Regions from separate parts of the Halanaerobium sp. DL-01 genome, predicted to be linked through region 2. Evidence: riboswitches for the same ligand, from Rfam matches in the RefSeq annotation. Region 2 holds a riboswitch; each other region holds the start of a gene.
What was found. Region 2 has a riboswitch for cobalamin ahead of DER71_RS06390 (cobyric acid synthase). Riboswitches for the same ligand answer to the same signal wherever they lie in the genome.
Positions count from the first base shown of each region.

Region 1: another riboswitch for cobalamin. It lies ahead of DER71_RS01025 (TonB-dependent siderophore receptor); the one in region 2 lies ahead of DER71_RS06390 (cobyric acid synthase).
Region 3: another riboswitch for cobalamin. It lies ahead of cobT (nicotinate-nucleotide--dimethylbenzimidazole phosphoribosyltransferase); the one in region 2 lies ahead of DER71_RS06390 (cobyric acid synthase).

Region 1 covers NZ_QPJN01000001.1:207,637-218,513, reverse strand. The annotation lists gene DER71_RS01040 (QueT transporter family protein) at 1-302, shown strand, start outside; gene DER71_RS01035 (YifB family Mg chelatase-like AAA ATPase) at 285-1,811, opposite strand; gene DER71_RS01030 (YraN family protein) at 1,812-2,186, opposite strand; cobalamin riboswitch at 2,309-2,485, shown strand; gene DER71_RS01025 (TonB-dependent siderophore receptor) at 2,617-4,428, shown strand; gene DER71_RS01020 (energy transducer TonB) at 4,477-5,574, shown strand; gene DER71_RS01015 (MotA/TolQ/ExbB proton channel family protein) at 5,590-6,219, shown strand; gene DER71_RS01010 (biopolymer transporter ExbD) at 6,209-6,610, shown strand; gene DER71_RS01005 (cation:proton antiporter) at 6,876-8,183, shown strand; gene DER71_RS01000 (SIMPL domain-containing protein) at 8,210-8,974, shown strand; gene DER71_RS00995 (TrkA family potassium uptake protein) at 9,035-9,706, opposite strand; gene DER71_RS00990 (TrkH family potassium uptake protein) at 9,721-10,877, opposite strand, start outside.
Region 2 covers NZ_QPJN01000014.1:22,218-33,094, reverse strand. The annotation lists gene DER71_RS06415 (flavocytochrome c) at 1-1,382, shown strand, start outside; gene DER71_RS11935 (hypothetical protein) at 1,593-1,796, shown strand; gene DER71_RS06405 (FAD-dependent oxidoreductase) at 1,877-3,064, shown strand; gene hemA (glutamyl-tRNA reductase) at 3,196-4,494, shown strand; gene DER71_RS06395 (bifunctional precorrin-2 dehydrogenase/sirohydrochlorin ferrochelatase) at 4,518-5,249, shown strand; cobalamin riboswitch at 5,402-5,594, shown strand; gene DER71_RS06390 (cobyric acid synthase) at 5,755-7,299, shown strand; gene DER71_RS06385 (cobyric acid synthase) at 7,300-8,823, shown strand; gene cobO (cob(I)yrinic acid a,c-diamide adenosyltransferase) at 8,836-9,348, shown strand; gene DER71_RS06375 (precorrin-8X methylmutase) at 9,428-10,045, shown strand; gene cbiD (cobalt-precorrin-5B (C(1))-methyltransferase CbiD) at 10,048-10,877, shown strand, end outside.
Region 3 covers NZ_QPJN01000022.1:10,596-21,472, forward strand. The annotation lists gene DER71_RS08260 (response regulator) at 1-646, shown strand, start outside; gene DER71_RS08265 (TrkA family potassium uptake protein) at 647-1,066, shown strand; gene DER71_RS08270 (TrkA family potassium uptake protein) at 1,063-1,722, shown strand; gene DER71_RS08275 (TrkH family potassium uptake protein) at 1,725-3,212, shown strand; gene DER71_RS12530 (potassium-transporting ATPase subunit F) at 3,305-3,394, shown strand; partial or broken gene kdpA (potassium-transporting ATPase subunit KdpA) at 3,410-5,164, shown strand; gene kdpB (potassium-transporting ATPase subunit KdpB) at 5,275-7,221, shown strand; partial or broken gene kdpC (potassium-transporting ATPase subunit KdpC) at 7,222-7,791, shown strand; gene DER71_RS08300 (hypothetical protein) at 7,791-8,279, shown strand; gene DER71_RS08305 (universal stress protein) at 8,450-8,614, shown strand; cobalamin riboswitch at 8,785-8,959, shown strand; gene cobT (nicotinate-nucleotide--dimethylbenzimidazole phosphoribosyltransferase) at 9,039-10,094, shown strand; gene DER71_RS08315 (hypothetical protein) at 10,081-10,314, shown strand; gene DER71_RS08320 (RidA family protein) at 10,406-10,786, shown strand.

The DNA.
Region 1 (10,877 bases), on a different contig from region 2:
CAGTACCTGCTCTATTTTTGGGAGTTTTGCTAGCCAATATACTGGGAGGGCTTGGAATTGTTGATATTGTAGGAGGTTCTTTAGTAACTTTAATTGCTGCCTATATAACATACAAATTTAAGAACAGTATTACTGCATATCTGAGTCCAATTATATTTAATGCTTTTCTTATAAGTTTATATCTATATAAAATTTATGGAATACCATATTGGTTAAATGTAATTCAGATTGGTTTAAGCGAAGCTGCTGTAATTGCCATACTTGGTTATCCTATGATCAAATTTTTAAAGAAGCATTTCTGATTTTTCAGCATACCAGCGGAGATTAACTGCTTCCAGAAGATCATTACTTTTAATATTTTTGTTTTTATTTAAATCTGCAGTAGTTCTTGCCACTCTTAAAAGTCTTATATAACCCCTCATACTCAGCTGTAAATTTTCTACAGCCTGTTTTAGTATATTTTCTGCATCACTGTCAAGTGGACAGAATTTTTCTATATTTTCTATACTCAACTGACTGTTATAGCTAATATTCAGATCTTTATATCGATCTTTTTGAGCTAATACAGCCTGTTCAATTTTTTTTAGATAATTGTACTGCTGCTCTGTATTTTTTTTTAAAATATCATCACTTTTTAACGGCAGAAGTTCTATCTGCAGATCAATTCTGTCTTTAAGTGCTCCTGATAATTTTTTTTGATATCTGGCAATATCTCGCTCTGAACAGCTGCATCTATTGTCATCCAGACCAGCATATCCGCAGGGGCAGGGATTCATAGCAGTAATAAGCTGAAAATCTGCTGGAAAAATAAAACTTGCCTGCTGACGAACTATTTTTATTTTTTTATTTTCCAGTGGTTCACGCAAATTGGACAATACTTTATTTTTAAATTCCGGAAGTTCATCCAGAAATAATACACCTTTATGAGCAAGAGATATTTCTCCGGGCACAGGTATTTTCCCACCACCTATTAAACCAGCAGATGTAATAGAATGATGGGGAGCAACAAATGGACGATACCTGTTATTTATATCCAGATCTCTTAGTTTATCTTTAATACTGTAAATTGAAGCAACTTCTATAAGTTCTTCTTTATTAAGAAGCGGCAGCAGTTTAACTATTGAATGTGCCAGCATTGTTTTGCCACAGCCTGGTGGTCCTACTAAAAGCAGATTGTGTCTTCCAGCTGCTGCAATCATTACAGCCTTTTTGGCAGTTTTCTGACCTCTTATACTATTTATATCAGGTATTTTATTTCTGTTTAGTCTTAATGTATTATTTTTTATTTTAGTTTTACTGCCCTTTATATTGTTGAGATTATCAATTTCTTTGAGATTTTGCAAAAAAGTAATTTCAGTATTTTGAACTAAATTACATTCTGCAGCATTTTCTAAAGGTATTACAGCTTTTTTGATACCCTTATTTTTTGCTTCCAGGAGCATCGGCAGTATTCCCTTTACCCGATTAATATCACCATTTAAAGTAAGTTCACCTGCAAATAAGTATTTACTTTTATTTTTTATATTGATCTGTTTGGAGCAGATAAGGAGACATACTGCTATAGCAAGATCAAAATGAGATCCATATTTCTGTACATCACCAGGAGCAAGATTTACCGTAATTTTTTTCATCGGCCAGTGAAAACCGGAATTTACTACCGCTGAACGTACTCTTTTTGCTGATTCCCGCACTGTTTTTCCAGCTAATCCCACTATACTGAAGCCGGGAAGTCCATTGGAAATATCTATTTCCACCCTAACTATTTCCGCTCTGATTCCACTAATAACTGCAGAATAAAGATCAGCATACATTTATATCAACTCCTCATAAATTATGTCTTTAAGATATTTAAAGAAAGTTATTTTCTTATTTTCAATATTAATTTTTATCAGTATAAGATCAAATGAAAAACTCTGATTATCATGATAATTACTGATAAAATAAAGAGCTGAATTTTTAAGCCTTTTAATTTGATTGTAATGCAGAATTTCTTCAAGAGAAGATTTATAATTTGAACTTCTCGTTTTAACTTCAATAAAACGTATAACATTATTTTCTAAAGCTATTATATCTATTTCTCCAAATTTATTTTTATAATTTCTTTCAATAATTTTAAAATTATTTTTTATTAAATATTGAACTGCAATATCTTCACCCAACCTGCCAATTTTATTATGTAAAGCCATATTAACACCCCTTTTTGTTCCTATATATTATATTTATGTAAATTATTGTAAAATCCTTCTTTTAATTTATTTTATTTTTATGCAGGAAATATAAATTTTATAACGAATAAAATAATAAAAGGAAATATGTTTTCTTTTTAGGTGCTTCTTTTAAAGAAGATAATAGGGAATCAGGTGAAATTCCTGAACGGGTCCGCCACTGTAATCAGCTGACTGTCTTAAATAACCACTCAGCAATGGGGAAGGTAAAGACAGTGAAACTGTAAGTCAGGAAACCTGCCTGAAGAGCAAAACAGCCATCTTCGAGACAAGGTTGGTTGTTGTCTATATCTCTTAGACACCGCCATTACCTGGGCGGTTTTTTTTGTTTATGGTATTTATAGGCACTGTCTTTGATGGCTGTAACCAAAAAACAGGAGGAATAAAAATTATGAAGAAATTAGTTCTAGTTGTGGTTACAGCAGTTTTATTATCACTTTTAGCTGTTATTACGGTAAATGCTGCTGAGGAAGAAGTTATTAATCTAAAAGAGGTTGTTGTTACTGCCAGTAAATATGAAGAAGATATTATGGAGACTGCTGTCAGTATTGAGGTGATTGATGAACAGGAAATTGAAGAATCTGCAGCAAATAATGTTGCAGAACTGCTGCAGAGCACAGGAAGCATACATATTAAAGATAAAGGTGGGGTTGTTGGACAAAAAGATGTCATAATCCGAGGAATGCGCGGCAGACAGATTTTGATACTTATTGATGGACAGCCATATAATAATCCAAATGACGGCAGTCTTCGGCTGGAATCAATTCCGGTTGAATTTATAAAAAAAATTGAGGTATTAAAATCCCCTTCTTCAGCTGTTTATGGAGCAAATGCTATGGGAGGTGTAATTAATATAATTACTAAAGATGCGGATGATTTTAAAAAAACAAATCTAAAATTAGAAGCCGGCTCTTTTGATACACAAAAATACAGTATATCTCACAGCTTTTCCGGTGATAACAGCAGTTTAACTTTAATTTATGACAAATTACTATCAGATGGTCATAGAGATAACAGTTCTTTAGATAGAGAAGATTTATTTTTGAAATATAATTATAATATAAGTAATTATAGTGATATTACACTTTCATTCAAAAATAATGATAGTGAAACTGATTATCCTGGCCAGGATGCTGATTATTTACCAGAAGGATTTTTAGCAGCATCAAGTGGATCCCGTGAAGATAATGACCAAAATGTAAATTTAACTTTCAATCAAAAGTTGGAAAATAAAGATAGAAAAATATCAATTTATAATAATGATAGAGAATTAACAGACCTCAGCTGGGATACAGTAACTGATATTTCTAAAAAAGGAATTTCAATTAACGAAACTTATTATTTAAAAAACCACACTTTAAGCTGTGGGCTGGATTTAACAGAAAACAAAGTAAAAAAAGATGCTAAATCTAGTGACTATGAAGAGAAAAATAACAATAAAGCTATTTTCATACAGGATAAAATGTATTATAAAGACAAGACTATATTTAATATAGGCGGCCGCTATGATGATCATGAAGTATATGGTTCAGAATTTAGTCCCAGACTGGGGATTGTTTATAAAATTTCTGATCAGCTTAGTTTTAATGCAAATGCTGCTGAATCGTTTAGAGCTCCCACATTTGTAGATCTTTATTATCCAGGTTTTTCCAATCCAGATTTAGAACCTGAAAAAGCAGAATCACTTGATATTGGATTTAAACATCAAACTCAAAAATCCAAAAAAGAGCTAACATTTTTCAATAGAAATGTAGAAAAAATGATTTTACTGGATGGTTCCTATATACCGCAAAATATTGATTCAGATGTTGAAATGAATGGATTTGAAATTCTTTATTCAAGAAAAATAAATGATAAATTTGATTTTGATGTTAATTATACTTATTTAGATACCAAAGAAGAAAATTCCAGTGAACAGATTGGGGATATGCCCTATCATACTTTAAATATGGATATGACATATCAGATGAGCAGTATTAAATTTATCCTTAATAATCGCTATACAGGTGAAAGAACAGATTACAATTCTAAAGAAGATATGCCATCACATTTTGTTTCAGATTTAAAAATAATAAAAAATATCAATGAAGATAATAAACTTTCACTTTCAATTAATAATATTTTTGATGAAGAATATGAAGTTGTTGATGGTTATCCTATGCCTGAAAGAAACTATATGCTTACTTTAAGCACCAAGTTTTAAATAAAAACTATTTAATTGAAAGTTAAACAAAAGAAGAGGTGATGAATGATGAACAAATATAATAAATTAGCAAAAATATTAAGCTTGATTCTGTCATTATCTCTTCTTGTTTTTTTAGAGCTTTCGCCTTTTGAAATCCTGGCAGGAAATAAGCCTGTCAAAGATAAAAAAGAAGTTGAAATTAATATAGAATTTCAGATTAAAAAAAGTGAGCGTTCATTAGAATCTTCATTAGATGGCAAAAAGAACAGTGAACAGAATAAAATTGAAAACAACAATCTAATTGGAGAAAAAAAATCATTAAAAAATGATATAGTAGAGAGTTTACTAACTGAAGAAAATAATATCGAAGATAAAAAAACAGCTTTAGAAAATAATAGCCAACATGTAGTTGAAAAAAAAACTGCAGATAAGAAAGATAAAGTGTTAAATAAGAAAACAGAGGAAAATAAAGAAAAAAACAAAGAAAAAAATATCGATACACAAAAACCTGAACCAGCCGATAAACCAGCCTGGCTTAATGAGTTAGAAAAAGAAAAAAATAATAATGACAAAAATGCAGAGGATAAAACTGATATCAATAAAGAAAATGAAAAATTTGATTTAGATAAATTTATTTCAGATTTAAAAAAAGAGGAAGTTTCTGAAAAAAATAATAAAAAATCCAAAACAGCTGCTGAAAATAACAGCAGTATGGACAATAAAAAAAAGTCATTAGAAAAAAGCAATAATGGAGAACAGAAAATAAAACCCAAAAATAATAGCCATATTAATAAACAAAAAAATAGTAAATATATTCAGGCTAAAGATAACAGTAATAAGAATACCAGCTCAAATAAAGTCTATGATTTAACTGGTGAAAATAACAAAAATATTGAAAAACCTGTGATTGCCGGATACAGCCGACCAAACTATCCCGAAAATCTCCGCAGAAGAAACATAGAAGGTACGGTACTTCTGCAGTTAATAATTGATAAAAATGGCAGCACAAAAAATATAGAAATCTATGAGAGTTCTGGTTATGAAAGTTTTGATAAGGCAGCATTAAAATCTGTTTCTAGCTGGGATTTTAAACCTGCTGTATTGAATGGGGAAAAAATAAGTGTTAAAATTATTTTACCATTAAAATTTGAACTCACAGATTAATTGGGAGGAATATTTATGATTTCAGAATTTATTGCAAAAGCCGGGCCAGTTTCATATCCATTACTGATCTCAGCTTTTTTAACAATATTTATATTAATAGAAAGAACTATAATTTTCTTGATCAACTACAAAAGAATTGACAAAGAAAAATATCTCAAACATATAAAAAATTATGCAGCTGGTAAATATAAAAATGACAACATTATTAACAAAAAAAGTGGCTCAGCTTCAAAAATATATAATTCTGTTTTCCAAAAATCCCCTCATAATAGAAAAGAATTTAATCTACTGATGGATAGTGCAGAACTTGACTATCTGCCTCTATTAGAAAGGGGACTGGGGCTTCTAAATTTTATTGGTCAGGCTTCACCAACTTTAGGTCTGTTAGGTACTGTAACAGGAATGATAAAAACTTTTCAGGTTTTAGGACTGGGAGGCAGTCCTGAACAGATGGCTGTTGGTATATCGGAAGCACTGCTGACCACTGCAGCAGGATTACTTATTTCTTTACCTGCAGTTGGTGGATACCATTTTTTTTATGGAAAGCTCGAAAAAATGATTACCCAGCTGGAAAATTTGCGGATAGAAACAGAAATTATGCTTTTTAATGGAAATACTGAGGGTGATAAAAAAGATGAAGTATAAACCATCTAAAAAGAGAAGTGGAAGCAATCTTGCTCCAATGATAGATATAGTTTTTCTGTTATTAATTTTTTTTCTTGTCTCTTCAACTCTGCAGGGAGAAGAAGCAGTATACAATATCAATCTGCCGGACAGTAATATTGGTGAACAGCAGGAACAGCAGATAATTAAATTATTTTTAACGGCAGATAATAAAATTATTTTTCAGAATAAAGAATTTACCGGTGAAGAATTAGAAAATTTTTTAAGAAATTCAATTCAAGTAAATAAAGAAAAAACAGTAAAAATATATGCTGATAAAAAAACTGACTTTCAATATATAGTTTCTCTGATTGAAAATTTAAAAGAAAGCGATTTTAATAAAATAAGTTTTACTGTTAGAGAAAAAAGATGAGGAGATATCCTCATCTTTTTGTCGATAAATCGGTATATAATAACAGTATATTTAGTTCTATTAGCTTTTAAAAAGGAGTTTCCCATTTTTAAATTATGTTGTAAAAAAGAGATTTCATCATGAATAAAATTTTAAAAACTGTTTTTTGCTAATTTCTAAAATTTAAAATATATTATTTATTTTAATATCAATAAAGGAATTAAAACAATTTTTAAGAATTATATAATAAGAGAGAATAAGATATGATTTGTAGTAGGAGGCAGATATGGAATATTTGATGCTGGAAAATTTACATGATTTACAGTACTGGTTAATGCTTAATCATAAAAGTCACAAATTAATATATGTTATAGGACTGCTGATGTTGTTTGCTTATATAATACGTACTATTACTGAAAATTTTAGAATTCCAAGTGTAGTTGGGTATATAGTTTTGGGAACAGTCTGCAGTATTAGTGTTGTAAAACAGCTTCCTTTTTTGTCAAAGGAATTTGTTGCCTGGTATGATTATCTATTAAATACCTTTAATTTTATAACTGTTCTTGCTGTTTCATTTATTTCTTTTTCAATAGGTACTTCACTTTCCTTTAAGGTTCTTAGGCGTCTGGAATTAGAATTTACTGCAATTGTACTTTTAGAATTAATTGGAGCCTTTGTCCTAGTTTCTGGAGCTATGCTGGCTATTGGGCAGCCGCTTTTTGTAGCTATTTTACTTGGAACAATTGCAACAGCAACTGCACCAGCAGCTACAGTAATGGTTCTGAGAGATTTCAGTCTGCAGGGAGAATTATCAGCAACACTGATGGTTGTATTAGCACTTGATGAAGCACTTGCTTTAATTATATTTACATTTATGGAACCTTTTGCACTTACAACAGCAACTCCTGGAGAAAAAATAGGTTTTATTAGTATATTTATTTTACCATTATTTAAAATATTGAGTGCTATAATTATAGGAATCATAATAGGATATATTTCACAAAGAATGATGGCAAATTGTGCTTCAGAAAGCAGAAAAGTTCTGCTGATACTGGCAACTATTTTTGGTTCATCAGCTCTGGCAGTGTTCTTACATATTTCACCACTCATAACAAATATATCAGTGGGATTTGCATACCGAAATTTTGCAGTAAAAAGACTGGAAATATCAGAAAAAATTGATATACTTACTGTACCGTTATTTGCTGCTTTCTTTATTTTAGCAGGTACAAAAATACAGATAAGCAATTTACTCAACTTGAAATTCTTAATCATTGCTGTAATCTATACAGCAGCAAGAATCACAGGAAAACTAGGAGGCTCATATCTTGGAGCTAAAGTTTCATCTGCACCGCCTGAAGTGCAGAAGTATTTAGGATTTGGTCTGCTTCCTCAAATTGGTGTTGCCATTGACCTGGCATTTATTATACAGAGAGATTTTATTCATCTTCCTGGAGAGGCTTCTCAGGTTTCAATGCTTATTTTGAATATAATTCTATTCACTTCCTTTATAACTGAAATCATTGGCCCACTTACAACCGAATATGGATTAATTAAAGCAGGGGAAATTAAGAAGGTAAAGGCAAAATTTTAGAATAATAAAAACAGGAGGAATTTCAAATGAACAGAGGAACAGGTATGTTTTTAGTTTTTATTGCTTTGATACTATTGACTGCAGTAATTGTAAATGGATTATATTTTGATAATAGTGTATTTACCAGATCAAAAACTGATGAAATCAGTGATGCTGCCCTCAAAGAAAAGGCAGAATCTGTAGTAGTTAATTTAAATATCCGTGCAGAAAAAGATTTTGAGCCGGAAGCTGTAGAAGTTAAACTAGGAGTTGAGAGTAGAGATGTTAATTTGCAGTCTGCAGTTAGTGATAATAATGAAAAAATGACTTCATTATTGGAAATGCTGGAAAAAGAAACCCTTACAGAAATAGAAACAGAAGATTACAGAGTTTATCCAGTGAATAACTACAGTAATGATAATATAGAAAGAGAATATCAGGTTATAAATAGAATTTCTTTTAAAAGTGAAAATTTAGAAGAACTGCCTCTTATTTTAGGAAAAGCTCTTAATCAAGGAGCAAATAACTTATCTCAGATAAACTATCAGCTTAAAAATGAAGAGAGTGCTGTAAATGAAGTAACAGCACTGGCATTGGATAAACTGAATCAAAAAGCGGTATTTTTAAGAGATAAACTGGGTAAAAAGGAATATCAGATTAAAACTATCAATCTGGGAGGTCAGAATGTATACAGAGCAGAAAAGACATTAAATATGGACAGTACTTCCAGAGATGAAGCTGTTCCAGTACCAGTCAAAGGAGAGAAAGTAAAAATATCTGTCAGTCTTTCTGCAGAAATTTTGCTGAGATGATTTCTAGCAACAGATTTATTTTAATGATTAACATGTTAAAAAAATAAAAATATATTAAAATCACTTATGGAGAAGGAATTTAGCTGCCTTCTCCATATCATTTTTAGAAGCAACTAAAAAAACCTGATTACCTGAATATATCTGTTTACTGCCGCGGGGTACTATAAATTTATCTTCTTTTTTATCAAAAATTCCTGCGATAACACAGTTAACCGGGAAGTTTTTTTGACTTACAATATCCGAAATCTGCATTCCAGAAATTTGGGAATTGTCGGGTATTGTTAAAATAGAGACTTCTGCTTTACCTTCACCAAGAGAAGCAACTTTGCGTACATCTGGCTTTTCTATATCTAAAATAAATTTTTCTACGATTAATTCCATGGTTGCTGCAATATTCGTTGCTCCTGCCATCTGATAGGCATTTTCATATTCCGGCTCACGCATTCTCACCATTATTTTATCTACACCAAAATTTTTTGCCAGCAGGCTGAAGGAAAGATTATCAGCATCATCACGCATTACTCCAATTGCTATATCACATTTTTGAATTCCTGCTTCTTTAAGTACATCAATTCTGGTAGCATTTCCAAGTACAGAAACAGCCCCATATCTGCTGTAAATTTTTTCTGCAACACTTTGTTCTTTTTCAATCACAATAACATCATGTTTTTTTACAAGATTTTTAGTTAAATTACTTCCAGCAATTCCTCCACCAGCAATTATAATATACAATATAAACTCCTCCTTTATGCTTTCCAGGCTTTTCTAGAAAGCAATATTATTATAGGGAATATTTCAAGTCTTCCAGCCAGCATTCCAATTATATATGTAAACTTAATTACAGGAGACAGAGAGGCCATTTTGGGAACAGAAAAGAAAAACGGACCTATATTACCTACAGCAGAAAACATACCCGAATAAGCCTGCCAGCCGTTTAAATCAGAGAAAATAGAAGTTATAAGACCTCCAATTAAAATAAAAATCAACCAGATCAAAAATATACCTGACACCTTATTAATTTCTTTACTGCTGATAATTTTTTTATCTATTGTTACAGGTAAAACTGCCCGTTCTGGTAAATATATTTTTTTAACCTCTCCTTTAAACAGTCTGGATAATATATTAATTCTCATAATTTTAAATCCACCTGCGGTTGATCCAACACAGCCTCCAATAAGCATAAATACAAGAAAAATTTGTCTGGAAGCTGCCGGGAAAAATTCCGAATTAATATTTTGAGTACCAAATCCTGTTGTTGTAATAATGGAAACAACCTGAAATAAAACCTTTCTAAATATTTCTTCTGCTGAAATTTCTGCAGCAGTATTTAATATTATTATTAATCCTGTTATAATAGATGTTGAATAAAAAATAATTTTAACAAAAGTTTTAAATTCTGTATTATTTATGACTTCTCTATAATTTCCTGTAAAAAGTCGAAAATGCAGTAAAAAGTTTACTCCACCTAAAAACATAAAGATTATAATGACATATTCTATTAAAATATAGTTTTGAAAACCTAATTGTGCAAAACTACCAATACTTTCATTATAAGCTGAAAAACCACCTGTAGATAGAGAGGTAAAGCTGTGTGTAAGTGCATCAAATGCACTCAGTCCAAGGGCCATTAGTATAAGAGTTTCTAAAAAAATAAATCCAAGATAAATAGACCAGAGTATTTTTACAGTTTTAAAAATATTAGGTACCGGTCTGGATACATTGATTTTGTGGCTTTCAGCACTAAACAGCTGCCAAATCTGTCCCTTAGATCTGGTTGATATAAGAAGAAAAAAGGTTAGAATACCCAACCCACCCAAAAGCTGCATTAGACTTCTCCAGAATAAAATTGATTTCGGCATTGTATCCAAATTAACAAAAACCGTTATACCAGTTGTTGTAAAAC
Region 2 (10,877 bases):
AAACAGAAGAAAGAGAAGAAGCTTTAGAACAGAGTTATGATGTAGTAATTGTAGGTGCTGGTGGTGCAGGTCTGGCCGCTGCAGTAGAAGCCAGAAATGGTGGAGCAGATATTGTACTTTTAGAAAAAATGCCTACAATTGGAGGTAATACAAAAATTTCTGGTGGAGAAATGGCTGCAGCTGAAAACTGGGTACAGAAAGAAAAAGGAATTGAAGACAGTAAAGCAAGACATATTAAAGATACACTTGCTGGTGGAGATTTCAAAAATGATCCCAAACTTGTCACAAAGCTTGCTTATAAAGCAACAGAAGCTGCTGAATGGTTAAGAGATTATGTTAATGTAGTATTTGAAGATCATCTATTCTTATTTGGTGGACATACTGCAAAAAGAAGTCTTATACCTGAAGGTGCTACAGGATATGAACTTATTCAAAAATTTGCGGTAAAAGCTGATGAATTAAATATTCCCATTAAACTTGAAACAAAAGCTGTTGAATTAATAAAAGATGGTAATAGAATAACTGGTGTAAAAGCAGAAAAAAATGGTAAAGAAATAGTTTTTCATGCTAAAAAAGGTGTTATTCTTACAACAGGTGGATTTGGTTCAAATGTTGAAATGAGAAAGCGTTTTAATCCAGAATATGACGAACATTATCTAAGTACTAATGGTGAAGGAATTACAGGTGATGGAATTGTTATGGCTGAAAATGCTGGTGCGGCTCTAGAAGGCATGGAGTATATTCAATCATATCCTATCTGTAATCCAATAACTGGTCAGCTTTCTTATATTGGTGATACACGTTTTGTAAGTACAATACTTGTTAATAAAGAAGGTAATCGCTTTGTTGAAGAATTGGAACGCAGAGATATTGTTTCCAGATCTATTATTGCTCAGACAGGTTCTGCAGCATATCAGATATGGGATCAGAATATAATGAATATTAGTAAAGTAGAAGAAAATCACAAAGCTGAAATGAATTATTTATTAAAAAATAATCTGCTTGTAAAAGTTGATAATATTAAAGAAGGAGCAGAAATTTTCGCTATAAACGCTGAACAGCTCAGTAAAACAGTGGCCCGTTATAATAAATTTGCTGAACAGGGTTATGACGAAGATTTTAATAATAGAGGAGATATGCTGCCAATTGAAAAAGCACCATTTTATATTTTGAAAGCAGTACCTGCTATCCATCATACAATGGGTGGAATTAAGATCAATACTAATGCTCAGGTATTAGATAAAGATGGAAATGTTATTCCTGGCCTATATGCAGCTGGTGAGGTAACTGGTGGAATACATGGTACTAATAGGCTTGGTAGTAATGCAATTACAGATGCAATTGTTTATGGTAGAACTGCCGGTCAGATGATAAGTAAATAAAGTGGATTATTTATAATTATAAATATTAAATAAATAATCGTTTAAATAATTAACACAGGCTGATAACTATTTTATTAGTTATTAGCCTGTTTTTGTCTAAAAAATTAAAAAACTGAGCTTAAGATACAAATATTCTATATAATGCAGAATAAATATTTGACATTATTTTGGAATTTAAACTATAATTAATATAACTATATATTATGATGAATGATATATATCAGCTTTTTCTCTGCAACCTCAAAAAAAGAATATGAGGTTGATATTAATGAAAGTGAAGAAGATTTAAACCGGTTTTTCACCATGGTTTATAATTATATACCTCTACAGCAGAAAACACATGACAATGATGAAGATAATATTAAATTTATTAATGATACAGTAAATTCCTATCTTGAAAGCTTTTTTGATTAAAGATTAAGATAGAGAATAATAATTTCAGGATAAAGAAAAAGCTCATTCTATCTTATAAAAAATTTACAGGGGTGGTTAAAATGACAGATAAGTTAAAAATAGAAGTTTATTCTAAAGGATGGTGTCCATACTGTAAAAAGGCTAAAGCATTTTTAAAATCAAAAAATCTTGATTATATCGAATATAATATCGATAATGAAGAAAAATTTGAAGAAATGAAGACTAGAACTGGCAGAAAAACAGTTCCTCAGATAATAATAAATGGACAGTGCCTAGGTGGATATGATGATCTTATTAAGCTGGAAAAATCTGGTGATCTCGATAATATACTCGGAGTTAAAAGTGAAGATTACAGCCAAAAAAAGTGGGATCTAATAATTATTGGTGCTGGCCCGGCAGGTTTAAATGCAGTTCTTTATGCAGCACGCAAGGGTATTGATCTGCTGCTGATATCCAAAGATATCGGTGGACAGGTTATAGATACCAATGAAATCGATAATTATCTGGGCAAAGCACAGATAAATGGAGATGATTTAATTATGGATTTCTGGGACCATATTCACAATTATGATATTACAGCTGTCATTGGAGAAGAAATACTAAAAATAGAAAGTCAGAATGGTGAACATATTTTAAGAACAGATTCTGAAAAGGAATATATTGCTCGTTCAGTGATAATAGCATCAGGTGCAGAAAAAAGACATCTCGGTATGAAACAGGAGTATGTGCTTAAAGGAAAAGGAGTTCACTACTGCATTAGCTGTGATGGATATCTTTATGCAGGCAAAAGGGCAGCAGTGGTTGGAGGAGGAAATTCAGGACTTGAAGCAGCCCTGGACCTTGCAAAAATGGATGCAGAAGTTATTTTAGTAGAAATTATGGATTATTTAATGGGAGATGAAGTACTTCGGGAGAAAGTTGCCAGTTCAGATAAAATAGATGTTTATACTTCAACCAGTGTTAAAGAAATTATAGGAGAAGATAGTCTTGAGGCAGTTATTCTGGAAAATAAAAATACAGGTGAAGAAAAAAGAATAGAACTTGATGGTCTGTTTATAGAAATTGGTCTTTCTGCAAAAAGTGATTTTGTTCCAGATATAATGGAAAGGAATAAACAGAAGGAAATAATAATAAATGATAAAAACGAGACAAATATTGAAGGATTATTTGCCGCAGGAGATGTAAGCAATATTATAGATAAACAGATAGTAATTTCTGCTGCAGAAGGAGCAAAAGCTGCACTTAGAGTAAACCAGTATTTAAGTTAATTGACTGGTAAAAATAATAAATTGGTAAAATTATAAAATTTATGATATTGTATAGTTAAAACTGAAATGATTGAAAATAAAGTAAAATCTAAAATTTACACTTCAATATTTTAAAAGGTAGGGGATTTTTGGTGCAGCTTTTAGTATTCGGAATTAATCATAAAACAGCTCCTATATCAATTAGAGACCGACTTTCTCAAGAAATATCTAAAATTAAAAAAGAATTAAAACAAGAATTGGATAATAATACTTTTGCAGAATTTTTTATTCTAAATACCTGTAATCGTTTTGAGATTTATCTTTATTCTGAAAAAGAAGCTGAATTCAGAAAATATTTGGAAAAATATATTTTTCGATTGTTCAAAAAAACTTTAAAAGGATATTTTAAATACGCGAGAAATGATTTAAATGATTATCTTTATCATTATCATGATCTGCAGGCAGTTGAACATTTATACCGGGTAGCTTCAGGTCTTGATTCGTTGGTTAAAGGAGAAGATCAGATATTAGCTCAGATTAAAAAACAGTTTCAAGAATATAAAGAAGAAAATTTTACAGATTCCTATTTAAATCAGTTATGTCTAGAAGCCATTAAAGTTGGCAAATTAGTAAGAACTAAGACTAAAATTAATGAACGAGCGGTATCAGTTAGTTATGCAGCTGTAGAGCTGGCTAGAGATATATTTGGGAATCTTGATGGGGAGAAGATTATGATTCTTGGTGCTGGGAAAACAGCAGAGCTTACACTCAAAAACTTACTTAATTATGGTGTAGAAGGAATTCTGGTGGCAAATCGTACTTATGCTAATGGACAAAAACTAGCAGCTGAATATGGGGGAGAAGCTATTCACTGGGAAGAATTTAAAGCTAGAGTGGAAGAAGTTGATATTATAATTGCTTCTACAGCAGCTCCTCATACAGTACTTCATAAAGATGATCTTTTAGATACAGTAGAGAAAAAACATGGACCAATGTTTTTAATTGATATTGCTCTACCAAGAGATATTGATCAAAATGTCGAAGAACTGCCTGGGGTACATTTATATAATATTGACGATTTAAAAAATGTTATTGATAAAAATTTAGATTTAAGAGAAAATGAAGTAGAAAAAGCTGAAGCAATAATAAAAGAAGAAAAATATAATTTTCAGCGCTGGCTGCTTGAGCGGAGCTGTGTTCCACTGATTAAAGAAATGAGAGCTAATGCTTGCTGTATTAAGGAAAAAGAAGTTAAAAGAGCTCTGCATCTGCTGCAAAATTCAGAACTGGAAGCTTCAGAGATTATTCAACAGCTGGGTCATCGCCTTTTAAATAAGCTTTTACATCAACCCACAGTTGGTCTTAAAAAATTAGCGGTAGAAAATGAAAAAACTAAAGAAGTTCAATTAGAGGCTGCAAAAATTATTTTTGCAGTAGGTGGAAAAGATTAATTGTAAATTGAAGGAGGAAAGATGTGAAATTTTACCCAATCAATTTAAATCTGAGAGATAAAAAAGTTTTAATTGTAGGAGCGGGCAGAGTGGCACTGCGTAAATTCAAGAGGCTCCTGCAGGCCGGAGCCCAGATAAAAATAACTTCACCGGAATTTAATCAGGAATTTTTACCCTATTTAAATCAGGAATCAGAAAAATATATTTTTTTAAAAAGAAAATTTAGAGATGAAGATTTAAATGGACGATTTTTAGTTTTTGCTGCCACTAATAATTCAGAATTAAATCGACGGATTGCTTTCCTGGCTAGAAAAAAAAACATTTTAGTCAATACAGCTGATAATGCTGAAATATCTGATTTTACTTTACCAGCAATTGTTAACAGAGGAGAACTACTTTTAACTATTTCTACTGGTTCTAGTCTACCTGCACTTTCTAAAAATATTAGAAAAAAAATGGAATCTGAGTTTGGGATTGAGTATCAACTTCTTTTAGACATTATGTCCGGAAATAGAGGAAATATGGTAGAGAATATAGAAAATAATCAACTCAGAAAAAATATTTTTAGAAAAATTGCTGCTGATGATTTTTTGATTAAAATAAGGGATATTATAGATAATTATGATTCTCAAATTTTAGCAAATGATAATTACAATCTTAAAAAATCAGAATATCTAGCCTTGAAAGAAGAAATAAAAAAAGAAATTACATATTTAATAGCACGAACGAAAAATAATCAAAATTTAGAAAAATAAGTTTTGAGGATTGGAAAAAGCTTAAATTTACAGATATAAAATTTTATAATATGGATATAAATTTTAACTTAAATTGTATAATTAAATTTTACAAATACGTTAAATTGTTATATAGTTATAATATAAATTGTTAAATATTTATTTTTAAAATTAAATAATTTATATAAAAAGGTGCTTCAGCTATTACTGAAGAGAATAGGGAATCAGGTTAAAATCCTGAACGGGCCCGCCACTGTAACTGATCTTTAGATTCTTTTATACCACCTGTAATGTTATTACAGGGAAGGTTAGAATTTAAAATGTAAATCAGGAGTCAGGAGACCTGCCTTTTATATAATCTACAATTGGCCTCGGGAACAGGTTGCAGGTGGATAATCATTAGTTTTTTTACTAAAGCTAATCAGACTATCAATTTATTTAGCTTTAATTATGATTATATACTTTAAATCTCAACCTTTAGGTTGAGATTTTCTTGTTATATATAGCTTTTTAAGGAGTTAAAAAAATGAAGAATAAAACTGGAACTTTAATGATTCAAGGCACTTCTTCTGATGCTGGTAAAAGTCTTTTTGTTACTGCTTTATGCAGGATTTTTGCCAGAAAAGGAATAAAAACTGTACCTTTTAAGGCCTGGAATATGTCTCTTAATTCATACATAACGAAAAATGGCAAAGAAATTGGCATAGCGCAAGCTTTACAGGCGAGAGCTGCTTTTAGAGAAGCCTCTGTAGATATGCAGCCAATTTTAGTTAAAGCGATGGGAGACGGCCAGACCCAAATTGTTATTAATGGTGAAGTGGATAAGAATATTAATTATCAAAAAAACAAAAAAAAATATCTTGAAATTTATGAGAGCACAATTAAGGATTCATTAAAAAGATTGAGAAAAGATAATGAGCTGATAATTATTGAGGGAGCAGGAAGTCCTGCAGAAATTAATAGAACTACACCTGATTTTGCTAATATGTTTACAGCAGAAATTTATAATTCTCCAGTGCTTTTAATCAGCAGTATTGAAAAAGGAGGCTGTCTTGCTTCTTTAGTTGGAACTTTAAAACTCTTATCTCCAGTCCATAAAAAGTTGATAAAAGGATTGATAATCAATAAATTTCGGGGAGATTATAATTTGTTAAAACCTGCAGTTAAGTTTTTAGAGGATTATACAGAAAAAGAAGTTATGTCTGTTTTACCATATCTTAAAAGTCTTAATTTACCAGAAGAAGATTCTGCTTCTTTAAACTTAAATAATTATGGAGAAAATTCTAAAAAATTAAAAATCGCTGTAATAAGATTACCTCACATGTCAAATTTTAGTGATTTTAATAGTTTGAAAATGGAAACTGGTCTAAAACTTGAATATATTAAAAACAACCAAGAATTACTTAATTTTGATTTAATAATTATACCAGGAACTAAAACAACCACTAAAGATCTTGATTTTTTAAAGAAAAGCGGATTGGCAGCCGAAATTAAAAAAGCTAATAAAGCCGGAATTATGATAATTGGTATTTGTGGTGGATTCCAAATGCTCGGACGAAAACTAATTGATAAATATGGAACAGAAGGAGATATAAAAAAAATAAATGGACTTGGATTACTAGATATTAATACAGTATTTTTAAATAAAAAAACTACTCATCAAGTAAAAGTGAAAATCAATTTAACTCAGCAGCTTGAAAATTTGATGTCTAGATTTAACCCTCAAGAGTTTTTTTTAGGGTATGAAATTCATATGGGTCAGACAGAGTATTTAAATGGGACTGAAGAATTATTCAGAATAATAAAGAGATCTAACATAAAAGTAAATTTAAAAGATGGTGCAGTTAATCAGGCTGGAAATTGTTTTGGAAGTTATCTGCATGGATTATTTGATAATGATAATTTTCGCAGTGCACTTTTAAATAAATTAGGAAATAAGCAATCTATGGGGGAAGAACAAAAAAGTTATAACTATCAAAAAGAAATTGAAAATAATCTTGATAGATTAGCAGATATGGTTGAAAAAAATATAGATATTAATAAATTATTAAAATTAAGTAGAGGTGATTAAATGGCAGATTCAGTTATGATTCAGGGTACAGCTTCAGATGCCGGCAAAAGTATTTTAGCAGCTGCTCTATGCAGAGTACTGGCTCAGGATGGATATAAAACAGCTCCCTTTAAATCTCAAAACATGTCTTTGAATTCTTATATTACAAAAGAGGGTCAGGAAATTGCAATTGCCCAGACAGTACAGGCAGAGGCAGCAAAAGTAGAAGCAGAAGTTAATATGAGTCCAATTTTGATGAAGCCTATCGCCGATGATATGTCTCAGATAATCTTAAAGGGAAGAGTATTTAAAAATATGAAGGCTGCTGATTATTTTTCCCAAAAAGAGAAGTTACTTAAAATTATAAGAGAAGCCCTTGCTGAATTAAAAATGGATTATGATCTTTTAGTTTTAGAAGGTGGGGGGAATCCTGCTGAAGTAAATTTAAGAGATAAAGATCTTGTTAATATGAAAGCTGCAGAAATAGCTGATGCACCTGTAATTTTAATTGCAGATATTGATAAAGGTGGAGTTTTTGCTTCAATTGTTGGAACCCTGGATTTGCTTACTGAAAAAGAAAGAAAGAGAGTTAAGGGAATAATAGTCAATAAATTTAGAGGTGATCCTGCTGCTTTTAAATCTGGAGTAGAGCTGATAGAAAAACATTCTGGCAAAAAAGTATTGGGAGTTATGCCATATTTAGAAAAACTTAATTTACCTTCAGAAGATAGTTTAGAGCAAGAAATTTATGGTAATCAGAATTATAAAATTGATATTGTAGTTATTGCTTATCCAGGGATGTCAAACTTTACAGATTTTGATTATTTTAAAACTGCAAAAGATATTCAGCTTAGATATGTAAAAAAGGAAATGGAGCTGGGAGATCCTGATTTAATTATACTGCCTGGTTCTAAAACTACTATTAGTGACTTAGAATTTTTATATGAATCAAAACTTTCTGGAAAAATCATTGAAAAGGCAGCCCAAAATACTGAAATTATCGGTATTTGTGGGGGCTATCAAATGCTAGGTCAAAAAATATCAGATCCGGATAATTTGGAAGGGACCAGGCAAAATATAAAAGGCCTTTCACTACTAAAGATTAGTACTGTTCTGGAATCTCAAAAAATAACGAGACAGGTTAAGGTGGAGAGTTTAAATAAACTAAATTTTTTTAAAAATAGTCAGAAGAAAGTTTTAAGTGGTTATGAAATTCATCAGGGTAAAACTATACTAGCTGCTGATCAGAAATCATTATTTAAGTTAAAAAGACAGAAATTAGGTAAGTCAGAAAAAACTGTTTGTGATGGAACAGTAAATGATAGAGGAAATGTCTGGGGTACATATATTCATGATATTTTCAAAAATGATTGTTTTAGAAAATCATTAATTAATCATCTTTTAACAAAAAAAGGTCTGAGTTTAGATTCAGAACTAGAAAAAAGTGCAGCTGAGATCAGAGAAGACAATTATAACTATCTGGCATCAGAATTTAGAAAACATATTGATCTTGAGTCATTATATAAAATTATTTTTGATAATTAGGTGGTGTAATAGATGCAGGGAATGGTTCATGTTTATACAGGTAAAGGCAAAGGGAAAACAACTGCTGCCTTTGGATTGGCAATTAGGGCAGTAGGAGCAGGGAAAAATGTTTATATAGCTCAGTTTGTTAAAGGTATGAAATATAGTGAATTAAAAAGCTTAAAAAAGATAGAAAGAATTGAGATTAAACAGTATGGATTAAATTGTTTTATCAAAGGGAAAGCAGAAGAGGAAGATATTAATGCAGCTCGCAAAGGCCTAGAAGAAGTAGCCAAGATTTTAAAATCAGGTGAGTATGAGCTAGTAATTTTGGATGAAGCAAATATTGCTGTTTATTATGATCTTTTTTCTGAAGAGCAATTAATTGAAGCTATAGATAATCGTTCAGAAGAAGTGGAAGTTGTAATTACTGGTCGTTATGCGGCAGATAAGATAATAGAATATGCTGATCTGGTAACAGAAATGAAAGAAATTAAACATTATTATCAAAAAGGTGTTAAAGCAAGAATTGGAATTGAAAAATAAATTTTTGAGACATATTTTGAAGCTTTAGCTTCAACTTAGAGAAATTTATTGGGCTTTTTAAAAAATTGAGGAGGAAAGTATGAAAGATAATAATCCAAAAAAGATAGAAGCTAAAAGCATGAGGTTGATCGATCAAGAAATTGGCAAGTTAGACTGCAGTGATGCAGAATTAAAAACAATCAAACGGGTGATTCATGCTTCAGCGGAGCCAAAGCTAGCTTCAGAGGTTAAATTTTCTCAGAATGCAATAGAAATTATGAGTGATTTAATCCGAGAAGGAGCAGATATCATAACTGATGTTACAATGCTTAAAGCTGGTATTAATGAACATAAATTAGCTGAATATGGAGGAGAGGTAAAATGTTTTATTGCTGATCAAGATGTTAGAGATAAAGCAGAAAAGACCTCTTTAACGAGATCAATTATGGCTATGCGGAAAGCTATTGATTTACCAGGTAAGAAAATTTTTGCTATAGGTAATGCACCTACAGCCTTATTTGAGTTAATTAACTTAAGTCAAAAAGGAAAAAAAGTTGATTTCATTGTCGGCACACCTGTTGGTTTTGTGGGAGCAGCTGAATCTAAAGATGATTTAATGCAGACTGAAATACCACATATTTCTTTAAAAGGCCGTAAAGGTGGCAGTGCTATTGCTGCTTCTATTGTTAACTCTGTCTTATATAATTTAGATGATTAATTATGGCTTTTGAACGTTATATAACAAAAGGTGGTAAAAAATATAGACTTGGTTATACTACTGGCACCACAGCTGCTGGGGCAGTAAAAGCTGCGGCACTAATGTTATTAGAACAGAAAACTGTAAACAAAATCATTATTAAGACGCCTGCAGAAATAGAAGTTGAAATGGAGACCCAGGATTGTTTTTACAGTACAGATCTGGCCCGGGCGGCAGTTGTTAAAGATGCTGGTGATGATCCAGATCAGACAGATGGAATAAAAATTACAGTAGAATTAAAAAGAATAAAATTTGATAAAACTTTGAACAAAAGCAAAGTGATACTCAAAGGAGGTAAAGGAGTTGGTAAAGTAACTAAACCTGGACTGCAGCTGGATGTTGGTCAGGCGGCAATCAACCCTGAACCTCGTAAAATGATTAAAAAAGCTGTGCGGGATATTTTTCCAGAAAACAATATTTTTGAAGTGCATATTTCTGCTCCTGCAGGAGTAGAGATTGCTAAAAAAACTTTTAATCCCAAACTGGGAATTAAAGGTGGTATTTCAATTCTTGGGACGACTGGTATTGTAGAACCGATGTCAGAATCAGCCTACAAAGAGTCGCTAGCTGTAGAATTGAGACAGGCAGCTGCCTTAGGATATAAAAAATTAATTTTTGTTTTTGGCAATCATGGCAAAAAGCGGGCTCTGAAGGCAGGCTTTAAAGAAGAACAGATTATTAGAATGAGTAATTTTGTAGGTTTTATGCTGACAGAGCTTAAGGAGCTTAAAATAGATGAGATTGTGATGGTTGGTCATATTGGTAAAATAGTTAAAGTTGCCGGTGGAATTTT
Region 3 (10,877 bases), on a different contig from region 2:
TTTGAAGACAGCTCTAAAAAATGCCGGTTATGAAGTTGAAACTGCAGTTAATGGAGAAGATGGACTGGCACAGGTAAAGGAAGATGAATTCCCTGTAATTCTGCTGGATATGAAGATGCCCGGTATTGATGGTATTCAATTTTTGCAAGAACTAAATAATAAAGAAATTGAAACAAAAGTTATAATGATAACAGGATATGGAAGTGTTGAAACTGCTGTTGAAACTCTTAAACTCGGAGCGATAGATTATCTGCGCAAACCCTTTAAACCAGAAGAGATTATTGAGATAGTTGAAGATGTATTTAAGAGATATGAGCTTGAAAATATCGAAAAAGAAGTTGAAAGCTTTGAGGATTATATAATTTTAGCTAAAAATGCAATTAATAAAAGAAATTTTTCTAAGGCGAAGGAAATGCTGCAGAAGGCTACTTCAGAGAATTCAGAAAAACCGGAACCATTTAATCTGCTGGGTATCATATATGAGATGCAGCATAAGCAGCCCGAAGCTATGAAAATGTACAGAGCTGCACTGGCTCTTGATCCATCATATAAACCGGCAAATGACAATATTGAAAGAGCTGGAGAAAGGATGGGCTCTGTGGATATAGACAGTATGAATCTTGGAGACGAGGAAAGGGAGGAATAGATGTTTATTGTTATAATTGGATCCGGACGGACAGGTTCTCTTCTTGCCGGAAATCTGTCCAGATCTGGCCATGAAATTGTAGTTGTTGAAAAAAGAACTGCTTCTTTTACGCTTCTGCCGGTGGATTTCTCCGGATTTCAGATTAAAGGAGACGCTATGGAAAATGATGTTTTAAAAGAGGCAGGAATAAAATCCGCTGATCTTGCTATAGTAACTACTGGAAATGATCAGGTGAACTATCTTGTAACTCAAATGGCAAAAGAAAATTTTGATGTTCCCAGAATACTGGTTAGGACAATTGATCCTGCGGTAGAGGATATGTATAAAAATGAAGATAGAGTGGAAATATTTTCTCAAATCTCTCTTTTAGCTGAAAATATTATAAGCAAAATTGATAGGGAAGGAATGAAATTAGAGTGAATATCATCTTAGTTGGTGGTGGTAAATTAATTTACCATCTTGCCAAAAAATTAATCTCAAAAGGTCATTTCATTACAATTATAAATAAAGATCAAGAACTTGCTGCTGATCTATCTAAAGATATAAATGGAACCATAGTTTTTGGCGATGCATCAGAAAAAATGGTTCTGGAAGATGCTGGCGCATATAAAGCTGATGTTTTAGTTTCATTGACTCAAAAAGATCATAATAATTTATTTATCTGTAAAATGGCTAAAAAATATTTTGGAGTTAAAAGAACTACTGCTCTTGTAAATAATCCGGAAAACGAAAATTTATTTACTAAACTTGGCATCAACAGTATTTTTAATATAACCGATCTTATTAGTTCTCTAATAGAACAGAGTATTTCCTCTGATAATATTAACAATTTAACCATGATAGAAGATGGGAAGTTGAGCATATTTGAAGTAGAGGTTGAAGAAAATTCTGCAGCTGCCGGAAAAGAAATTAAAGAGATGGATCTGCCTCTTACCATTATTTTAGGAGGAATAATCAGAAATGGAGAAATACAGATACCAAGGGGTGGTTCTAAAATTGAAGTTGGAGATAAAATAGTTATTATCTCTCTGCCTGAAGAACAGGCTGAGGCAATTAAAGTTTTTGGTGGTGAATAAATGTGAACTACAAAGATCTGCTTGTTTCAAGATATTTTTTAATTTTTAAATATACAGGTATGATAATAATGTTTGCCGGTGCGGCAATTTTATCACCACTTTTTGTTCTGTTTGCCTATCCTGAAGAAGCAAATTATAGTTTTTATTTTATTTCAGCCGGTGGTCTTGCTGTTTTAACCGGTCTGTTACTTTATATTTATGGTATAAAAAATAAAAAAGAAGATGTGGAACTATCTTTAAATGAAGGTAGTATTATTGTAATATTTTCCTGGCTGGGTGCAATTGTTTTTTCAGCAGTCCCCTTTGTCAGTGGACTGAATATGAGCTGGAGTCATGCTGTTTTTGAAGTGGTAAGTGGATGGACAACAACCGGTCTTTCCCTTGTTGATGTTACAGAAGCTCCCCGAATATTTCTTCTCTGGAGAAGTATTATGCAGTTTTTTGGTGGTGCTGGTCTGGCAGTAATAGCACTTTCCTATCTTTTGCCGGTTCATGGAATGGGATTATATATGGCGGAAGCCAGAAGTGATAAACTTCTTCCCCATGTAAAGAGATCGACTTTAATGATTATGCGGATTTATACTTTTTATACTTTAGTAGGTGTTTTTTTATATTATATTTCTGGAATGGGTTTATTTGATTCTATCAACCATTCGATGGCTGCTATTTCAACCGGTGGATTTTCTACTCAGGCTGACAGTATAGGTCATTATAACAGCCTTTCAATTGAGATTGTTACAATTATACTTATGTTTCTCGGCACAATAAATTTTGCCACACATTATACTCTTTTAAAAGGTAAAGTAAAAACTTTTTTTAAAAATGCAGAAATACGCTTTATGATAACTTCACTTCTGCTTTTAACTCCAGTAATAATGTTTTTTTCTTTAGATATAATCTATCCTTATCTGGGAGAAAATTTAAGGCAGTCATTTTTTCAGCTGGTAACTGCACTTTCGACAACTGGTTTTTCTACAATTTCATTTACTGGCTGGCCTGCTTTCGCTAATTTTATAATCATTCTGCTAATGCTTGTTGGTGGTGGAACTGGTTCTACTGCTGGTGGTATTAAACAGTACAGAGTTTATTTGATAATTAAATCTATTTATTGGGAGATCAAAGAACAGTTTTTACCAAGAAGGCATGTAAGCAGTAATTATCTCTGGAGGGGAGAAAGTAAATTTTACGTAAAAAGTGAGCATGTACAGAGGGTAGCAAATTATATTATACTGTATCTTTTAACATTTTTTGTTGGAGTTGGTATTTTTACTGCCCATGGATATACTCTGCTCGAAAGCATGTTTGAATTTGGTTCTGCTCTTGGGACGGTCGGGCTGTCAATCGGAATTACAGGTTTAGATACTCCATTAATGGTAATATGGACTGAAATTATAGGAATGTTCCTGGGAAGGCTGGAATTTTTGATTATTCTTTATGCAGCTATTAAATTGTTTAAAGATGGAATTTATATAAGCCGCCACAAAAATTAGTTAATTAATTTTTGTTTAAGTAATTTTAAAACAGAATATTTTAATTTGATTATTTCAGCAGGTATTTAAGAAAAAAATAGGGGTGGTGTTAAATGGATATTGGTAATATTATTTTAGCATTGGTAACAATTTTTGTTTTTGGATATCTAACCTATGTATTATTTTTTCCCACAAAGTTCTAAAAGAAAGGTGAAAAAATGCTGAATATAATAGCTCTGCTTGTCTTTTTTTTACTATTATTTACTTTAATTTATTTATTTGGAGAATATATAGCCTGGATTTATAAAGATGAAACGAAAAGCAAAAGTAATTTGCCGAATAAACTGAAATTTATTAAAAAATTGGATAGGCCATTTAAGTTTGTAGAAGATAGGATATTTTCATTTTTGAATATTGATCAGAATAAAGAGATGAACTGGAAACAGTATTTATTTTCTTTACTGATCTTTAATGGAGTTTTATTTATATTTTTATTTCTGGTCTTTAAATTTCAGAACATTCTGCCTCTAAATCCGCTTAATTTAGAGGGTATGAGCTGGGATCAGGCTTTTCATACAGCCAGTACTTTTATTAGTAATACAAATCAGCAGCATTATGGTGGGGAAATATTATCATATTTTTCTCAGCTTTTTGCTGTTGGGCTGGCAATGTTTTTATCAGCAGGAACAGGTCTGGCACTGGCGCCGGCCTTTACACGAGGAATTCAGAATGAAGAAGAGAGTAAACTTGGTAATTTCTATGTAAATTTAATAAAAGGTTTAATTAGATTTTTACTGCCGGTTTCTTTTGTAGTTGCTCTGCTTTTAATTTCTCAGGGTTCACCCCAGTGGTTTGGTGGTGAGATTATAGTAAATACTATAGAGGGAGTAAAACAGGCGATCAGAGTTGGACCTGTAGCTGGAATAGAAGCAATTAAGACCCTGGGTACAAATGGTGGTGGTTTTTTTGCAGCAAATGCTGCTCATCCATTTGAAAATCCAACAATTCTATCAAATATAGTGCTCAATTTAATCATGCTGGCCAGCCCGATGGCAATAATTTATGCCTTTGGTATCTGGATAGGAAAGAGGAGACATGGGGTAATTTTAATTGGAGCGTTATTTGTAATTTTTCTTGGCTTATTCTGGGTTACAGCAGCTGGAGAAATGCAGCCAAATAGAGCTGTAACAATGGTAAAAGGAGATGTACACATAGATCAGAGTCTGGGTAATATGGAGGGAAAAGAAACACGCTTTGGCAGTCTTTTAAGTTCACTCTGGGCTATTTCCACAACTTCAACTACTAATGGAGCAGTTAACAGTATGCATAATAGTTATAATCCCCAGGGAAGTGTTGGTCCATTTCTGGCAATGGCAATGAACTGCTTATATAATGGAGTTGGAGTTGGTCTGCTTAACTTAATGACCTATATATTTATATGTGTATTTATAGCCGGTTTGATGATTGGCCGGGCTCCTCAGTACTTAGGGAAGCAAATTGAATGGCGTGAAGTTAAAATTGCAGCATTAATTATTCTTTTGCTTCCTGTTCTGGTTTTATTTCCAACTTCTATTGCAGTGATTACTAAAGTAGGAAAAGAAGCCATTCATAACCCGGGTTTTACTGGCTTCTCAGAAGTATTATATGAGAAGTTTTCAGCTGCTGCCAATAATGGTAGTGGTTTTGAAGGCTTAATGGATAATTCAGTATTTTATAACTTACTTAATGGTGGTGCAATTTTAATGGGGAGATATCTTCCCATTTTTGGTTAGCTTTTAATAGCTGGTAATTTATCGAAGAAAAAAATAAGACCAGAAACAGAAATAAGACCAGAAACAGAAGGAACACTTAAAGTAGAAAATTTGTCATTTCTAGTTCTATTTGTTGGTGTAATGATTATTATAGGTGGTTTAATCTTTATGCCTGCATTAGCAGTAGGGCCAATTGCAGAAATGCTAAGTGGGGGGATGTAAGATGTTCGATATAGATTGGGAACAGCAGCGGACAGCAGTCAAACAGTCATTTATCAAACTTGACCCTGGATATTTAATCAAACCCTGGATATTTAATCAAAAATCCAGTTATGTTTGTAGTAGAGCTCTGTACTATACTGACAATAATTTTGACTATTTATCCACCTCTTTTTAGTGGGCAGGAACCCACCTGGTATTATCTAACAATCACATTAATTTTAGTCTTTACGCTTTTGTTTGCCAATTATGCTGAATCTCTGGCAGAACTGCAGGGTGAAGCCCATGCTGACAGTCTAAAGGCCCTACAGGTAGAGAGTGAAGGAAAAAGGCTAAAAAATAAGGATATTGAATTAGATGAGATAACTGAAGCTGATTATGAGGTAGTTGCCGGAGAAGAGATAGAAAAAGGAGATTATGTCTTTGCCGAAAAAGGTGATATTATTCCTCGTGATGGAGAAGTTGTAGAAGGTAGTGCCTCTATTGACGAATCAGCAATTACAGGAGAATCAGAGCCTGTAATTAGAGAAAGTGGTGGTGACAGAAACTCTGTTACAGAGGGAACTGAAGTTTTAAGTGATGTGCTTAAAATTGAGGTTACTGCTGCTGTAGGAGAGTCATTTTTAGACAGAATGATCGATCTGGTGGAAACAGCCTCCAGACAGAAAACCCCCAATGAGATTTCAATGACTCTGATTTTAGCCAGTTTTACTTTTGTTTATCTGACAGCAGTTGTTACTATGCGTTTTTTTGGCATGTATGTGGATATGAATGTTGATGTTGCTAATTTAATTGCTCTTTTAATTGGTTTAATGCCGACAACTATTGGGGCTTTACTGGCCTCGATCAGAATTGCAGGGATGACCAGGGTAACTAGAGAAAATATTATTGCTAAATCAGGTAAGGCAGTTGAATCAGCCGGTGACCTTGATGCCCTGATTTTAGATAAAACAGGAACAATTACAACTGGAGAAAGAATAGCAGAAGAATTTATAGTAGTCGGAAGTGAGAAAAATGAGTTATATAAAGCCTGTCTGCAGTCCTCATATTTTGATGAAACTCCAGAAGGGCGTTCAGTAGTTAATCTGGCTCATGACCTGGATGTCGAGGTAGATGAAAGTGAATTAAAAAAAGAAAAATTCGTTGAGTTTTCTGCTAAAACCAGAATGAGTGGAATTGATCTACCAGATGGAACTGAAATCAGAAAAGGTTCTGTAGAAGCAGTTAAGGAATATGCTGAGGAGATTCCTGATGGTTTAACAGATAAAGCTCACGAAATTGCAGATAGTGGTGGGACTCCTCTAGCTGTAGCAGTAGATAAAAGAATTCTTGGCTTAATTGAACTTCAGGATGAATTGAAAATTGGTATTAAAGCCAGAATTCAGGAGTTACAGGAAATGGGAGTTAAATGTATTATGGCGACTGGTGATAATGAGAGAACTGCCCGCTATGTAGCAGAACAGGCCGGAATAGAAGAATATTATTCTGAATTTAAGCCAGAAGAAAAAATTGCTCTGGTTGAAAAAATTCAGAAATCAGGAAAGTTAATTGGCATGACCGGTGATGGGACCAATGATGCTCCTGCTTTAGCAAAAGCCGATGTGGGACTGGCCATGCAGGCCGGTACTAATGCTGCTAAAGAAGCCGGAAACATGGTTGACCTTGATTCTGATCCGACTAAATTAATTGAGGTAGTTGCTATTGGTAAACAGCTGTTAATGACCAGAGGTTCGCTAACAACTTTCAGTATTGCCAATGATATTTCCAGATATTTTGCTCTGATACCTGCAATTTTTAGTGCCGGGATACCTGCTTTACAGCAGATTAACTTTATGAACCTGTATTCACCACAGAGTGTAGTAATTGCATCTTTAATTTATAACTCACTGATCATCCCTTTCTTAATTCCACTGGCAATGAAGGGTGTGGATTATAAAGCGGAGAGCTCATCCAAATTACTGCGCAAGAATCTGGTTATATATGGTGGAGCCGGTCTAATTGCACCATTTATTTCTATTAAATTAATCGATATGCTATTGGTTATGCTGGGGGTGTTTTAAATGAGTATTAAAAAGAATATAATAACTGCAGTTAAGTTAATTGTTCTTTCACTTTTGATTTTCTCAATTATTTATCCACTATTACTGGGTGGAGTTGGACAGCTATTTGCTGATAAAGCAGCAGGCAGTATAATTTATCAGGATGGAGAAGCTGTAGGTTCCAGATTAATCGGATAAAACTTTGAAAGTGACAGCTACTTTATCTCAAGACCATCTTCGATTAATTATGATGCTTCAACTTCTGGCAGCGATAATCTGGCTGCTTCAAATCCTAAATTACAGCAGAGAATTGCGGCTGACTCAATGAAAATTAAAGTTAAATATCAGCCTGGTAATAGGGCTGTACCAGTAGATTTAATTACTGAATCTGGTTCTGCTTTAGATCCACATATCTCGCCTGAGGCAGCTTATTTTCAGGTTAGTTATCTAGTAGAACAGACAGGAATTTCTGAGTCAACCCTGAATTCATTGATAGAAGAACATACAGAATCAAAACTGCTGGGATTATTTGGGGAAAGCAGAGTTAATGTACTGGAATTAAATCTTGCTTTAGAGGAGGTATTAGATTAATGAATGATAAATTACAAGAAAGCTGGCCCGGATATAATAAAATTCTGCTTCCTTTAGGTCATAAAGCAGATATTAATAATTTAACTGATCTGGCTTCCTATATAATTGAAAGGAAAAAAGGAATGGTTAAATTTATTCATGTGATTCAGGAAGGAAGTTATATTAATCTTCCGAGAGAGTGGAGAGAGGGTGCGCAGAGAGTTACTGATAGCCATCATAAGATGATGACATATGGAATACACAGTGACCGTGAAATTGTGACCTCTAAAACTATTGAAAGAGGTATTTTAGAAACAGCTTTTGATATGGAAGCAGAAGCAATAATATTAGGCTGGGGGCCCAAACCAGGTGCTAAGATCTCTAAAATGGCTTCAAATATAATGGGCAATTTTCATGGAGATGTAATTATTTATAAAAATAGAGTTGATATCGAACAAATAAAAAAAATAATGTATCCGGTAGCAAAACACCTTCGAAAAGCAGATTGAATTTGATTAAACATATAATTCAGGAAACTGGAGCTACTTTAACATTAACTCATTACGTAGATAAAAGAAATGGCAGCCTTTAAAAAGGAAATGAAATTCTGGAATATGCAAAAGAAAAGGCCTTTGAATTTAATATTAATGTTAAAACTAAAATACTCGAGGGTGATTCTTTGACAACTAGTATTAAAGAATCCACAGATGATTTTGATTTGTTGGTTATTGGACCTTCTGGAGACTGGTGGGTTTACCAGACATTATTTGGAAAGAAAACAGATAAAATTGCAGAGGCAGCAAAATGTTCAGTCTTACTTCATAAGTATGGAGAAGAAGAATAGTATTTAAAATATCCTCATCTTATCAAAAATATTTAAAGAAAATTTTATTTAACATTTAAATCTATGATTTGACGGGGAAATTAACTAGTAAAAAATAAAAGATTCTTCGCTATTTATCATTTGTAATAAGCTTTGAAAATTTATTAAATATGTTATATAATGAATGCATAATAAAAAATGATTATTAAGGTGCCTATTTGGGAGAATAGGGAATCAAGTTTGAATCTTGAACGATCCCATCACTGTATTCAGCTTAAAAACTTTTTATAAACCACCTATTTAATTAGGGAAGGGAAAAAGAACTTGCTGTAAGTCAGGAGACCTGCCTTAATAATTAAATTATTTGTGGATGATGGAAAAGTTCACGATCTCTTTGGGGATCGTGAACTTTTTTAATTTAAAAAATATAGAAGGGGGAATTAAAATGCAAAAATTAGAAAAAACTATTAGCCAAATTGGAATACCTAATATTAAAAAAATGACAGAAGCTCAAAACAGATTAGATCAATTAACAAAACCTAAAGGAAGTCTGGGGAAATTAGAAAAAATGGCGGTCAAATTGGCGGGGATTTGTTCAGAACTTTATCCCAGTTTTGACAAGAAAACTCATATTGTAATGGCAGGAGATCATGGAGTTGTAGAAGAAGGAGTTAGTGCTTTTCCTCAAAAAGTAACAACTCAAATGGTAAATAATTTTTTAAATAATGGGGCTGCTATAAATGTTTTAGCAGCTGAAGTTGGTGTAGACTTAAAAATTGTAGATATGGGAATGATAGATAATATTAATAATCAAAAATTAATAATAAAAAAAGTAAAAAATGGTACTGATAATATGGCAAAAATGGAAGCAATGTCTAAAAAAGAGGCTGTGGACTCTTTAGCAGCTGGAATTGAGATTGCAGAAAAATCTATAAAATCAGGTTCTAAAGTAATTGGTATTGGGGAAATGGGGATTGGAAATACAACAGCTAGTTCTGCAATAATCGCAGTTATAACAAAGGCGCCACTGAAGGAGATAGTAGGTTTTGGAACCGGTTTAAATCCAAAAGGATTAAAAAATAAAATAAAAGTAATAAAAAGAGCCATAAAAATCAACAATCCTGATCCAGAAGATGCAATTGATATCCTTGCAAAAATTGGAGGTTTAGAAATAGCAGGTATGGCTGGTGTTATAATTGGAGGAGCTGCAAATAATGTGCCCGTTATTATGGATGGCTTAATTACTGGTGCTGCAGCCCTAATTGCCCAAAAACTAAAACCTGAAGTAGCTAATTATCTTATTCCTTCTCATAAATCAGTTGAGCCAGGGCATAAAAATGTTTATAAACAACTTGGACTTAGTCCTTTTCTTGACTTAAATATGCGTTTAGGAGAAGGTACAGGGGCTGTATTGGCTATGCCATTTTTAGATAGTTCTATTAATCTAATGAAAAGTATGGCTACCTTTTCTGAAGCTGCCGTCGATAATGCATCTGCATAGTTTTTTTAATATAGTACCGGGTACCTATAACGGTACCTATAAAATAATTACTAAAACTGGTGCAAATGTGATTTCTGTAACTCATGACAGACTTACACCTGATATATCTCTTAAACACGCCCAGGTTCAGATTACACTGGAAACAAAAAATGAAGATCATGTGAAGGATATTATGGATACTTTAGAGAATAATAATTATAGGGTCAAAAGAATAAGATAAGGTTAGAAGTATAATATATCATTTTTTAACTATCTTATTTACATTTAAAAGAGAAATATTTTAAACAAAATCAATTAGGAGGAATTTTAAAATGACAAAAGAAATTATTAAAACTGATAAGGCACCAGAAGCAGTGGGAGCATATTCACAGGCAGTAAAAGCAGGAGATACAGTTTATTTATCCGGACAGATTGCTATTGATCCGGAAACTCAAGAAATTATTGATGGTGGAGTAGAAGAACAGGCAAAAAGAGTTTTAGAAAATCTTAAGGCTGTTTTAGCAGCAGCAGATTGTACTTTTCAGGATGTTGTCAAAGCAGAAATTTTTCTTGATGATATAAATGATTTTGGCGCAGTAAATGATATTTATGCAGAGTATTTTAAAGAAAATCCTCCTGCAAGAGCCTGTATGGAAGTAAGCAATTTGCCCAAAGGTGTTTCAGTAGAAATAGCACTTACTGCAGTAAAGTAGATTAGTTTTTTTATTTTTTAGACCCCCTGTGGCTTTTTTGGCACAAGGGGTATATTTATGGTTTTTTCTTGTCCATATAATGCTGCTCACT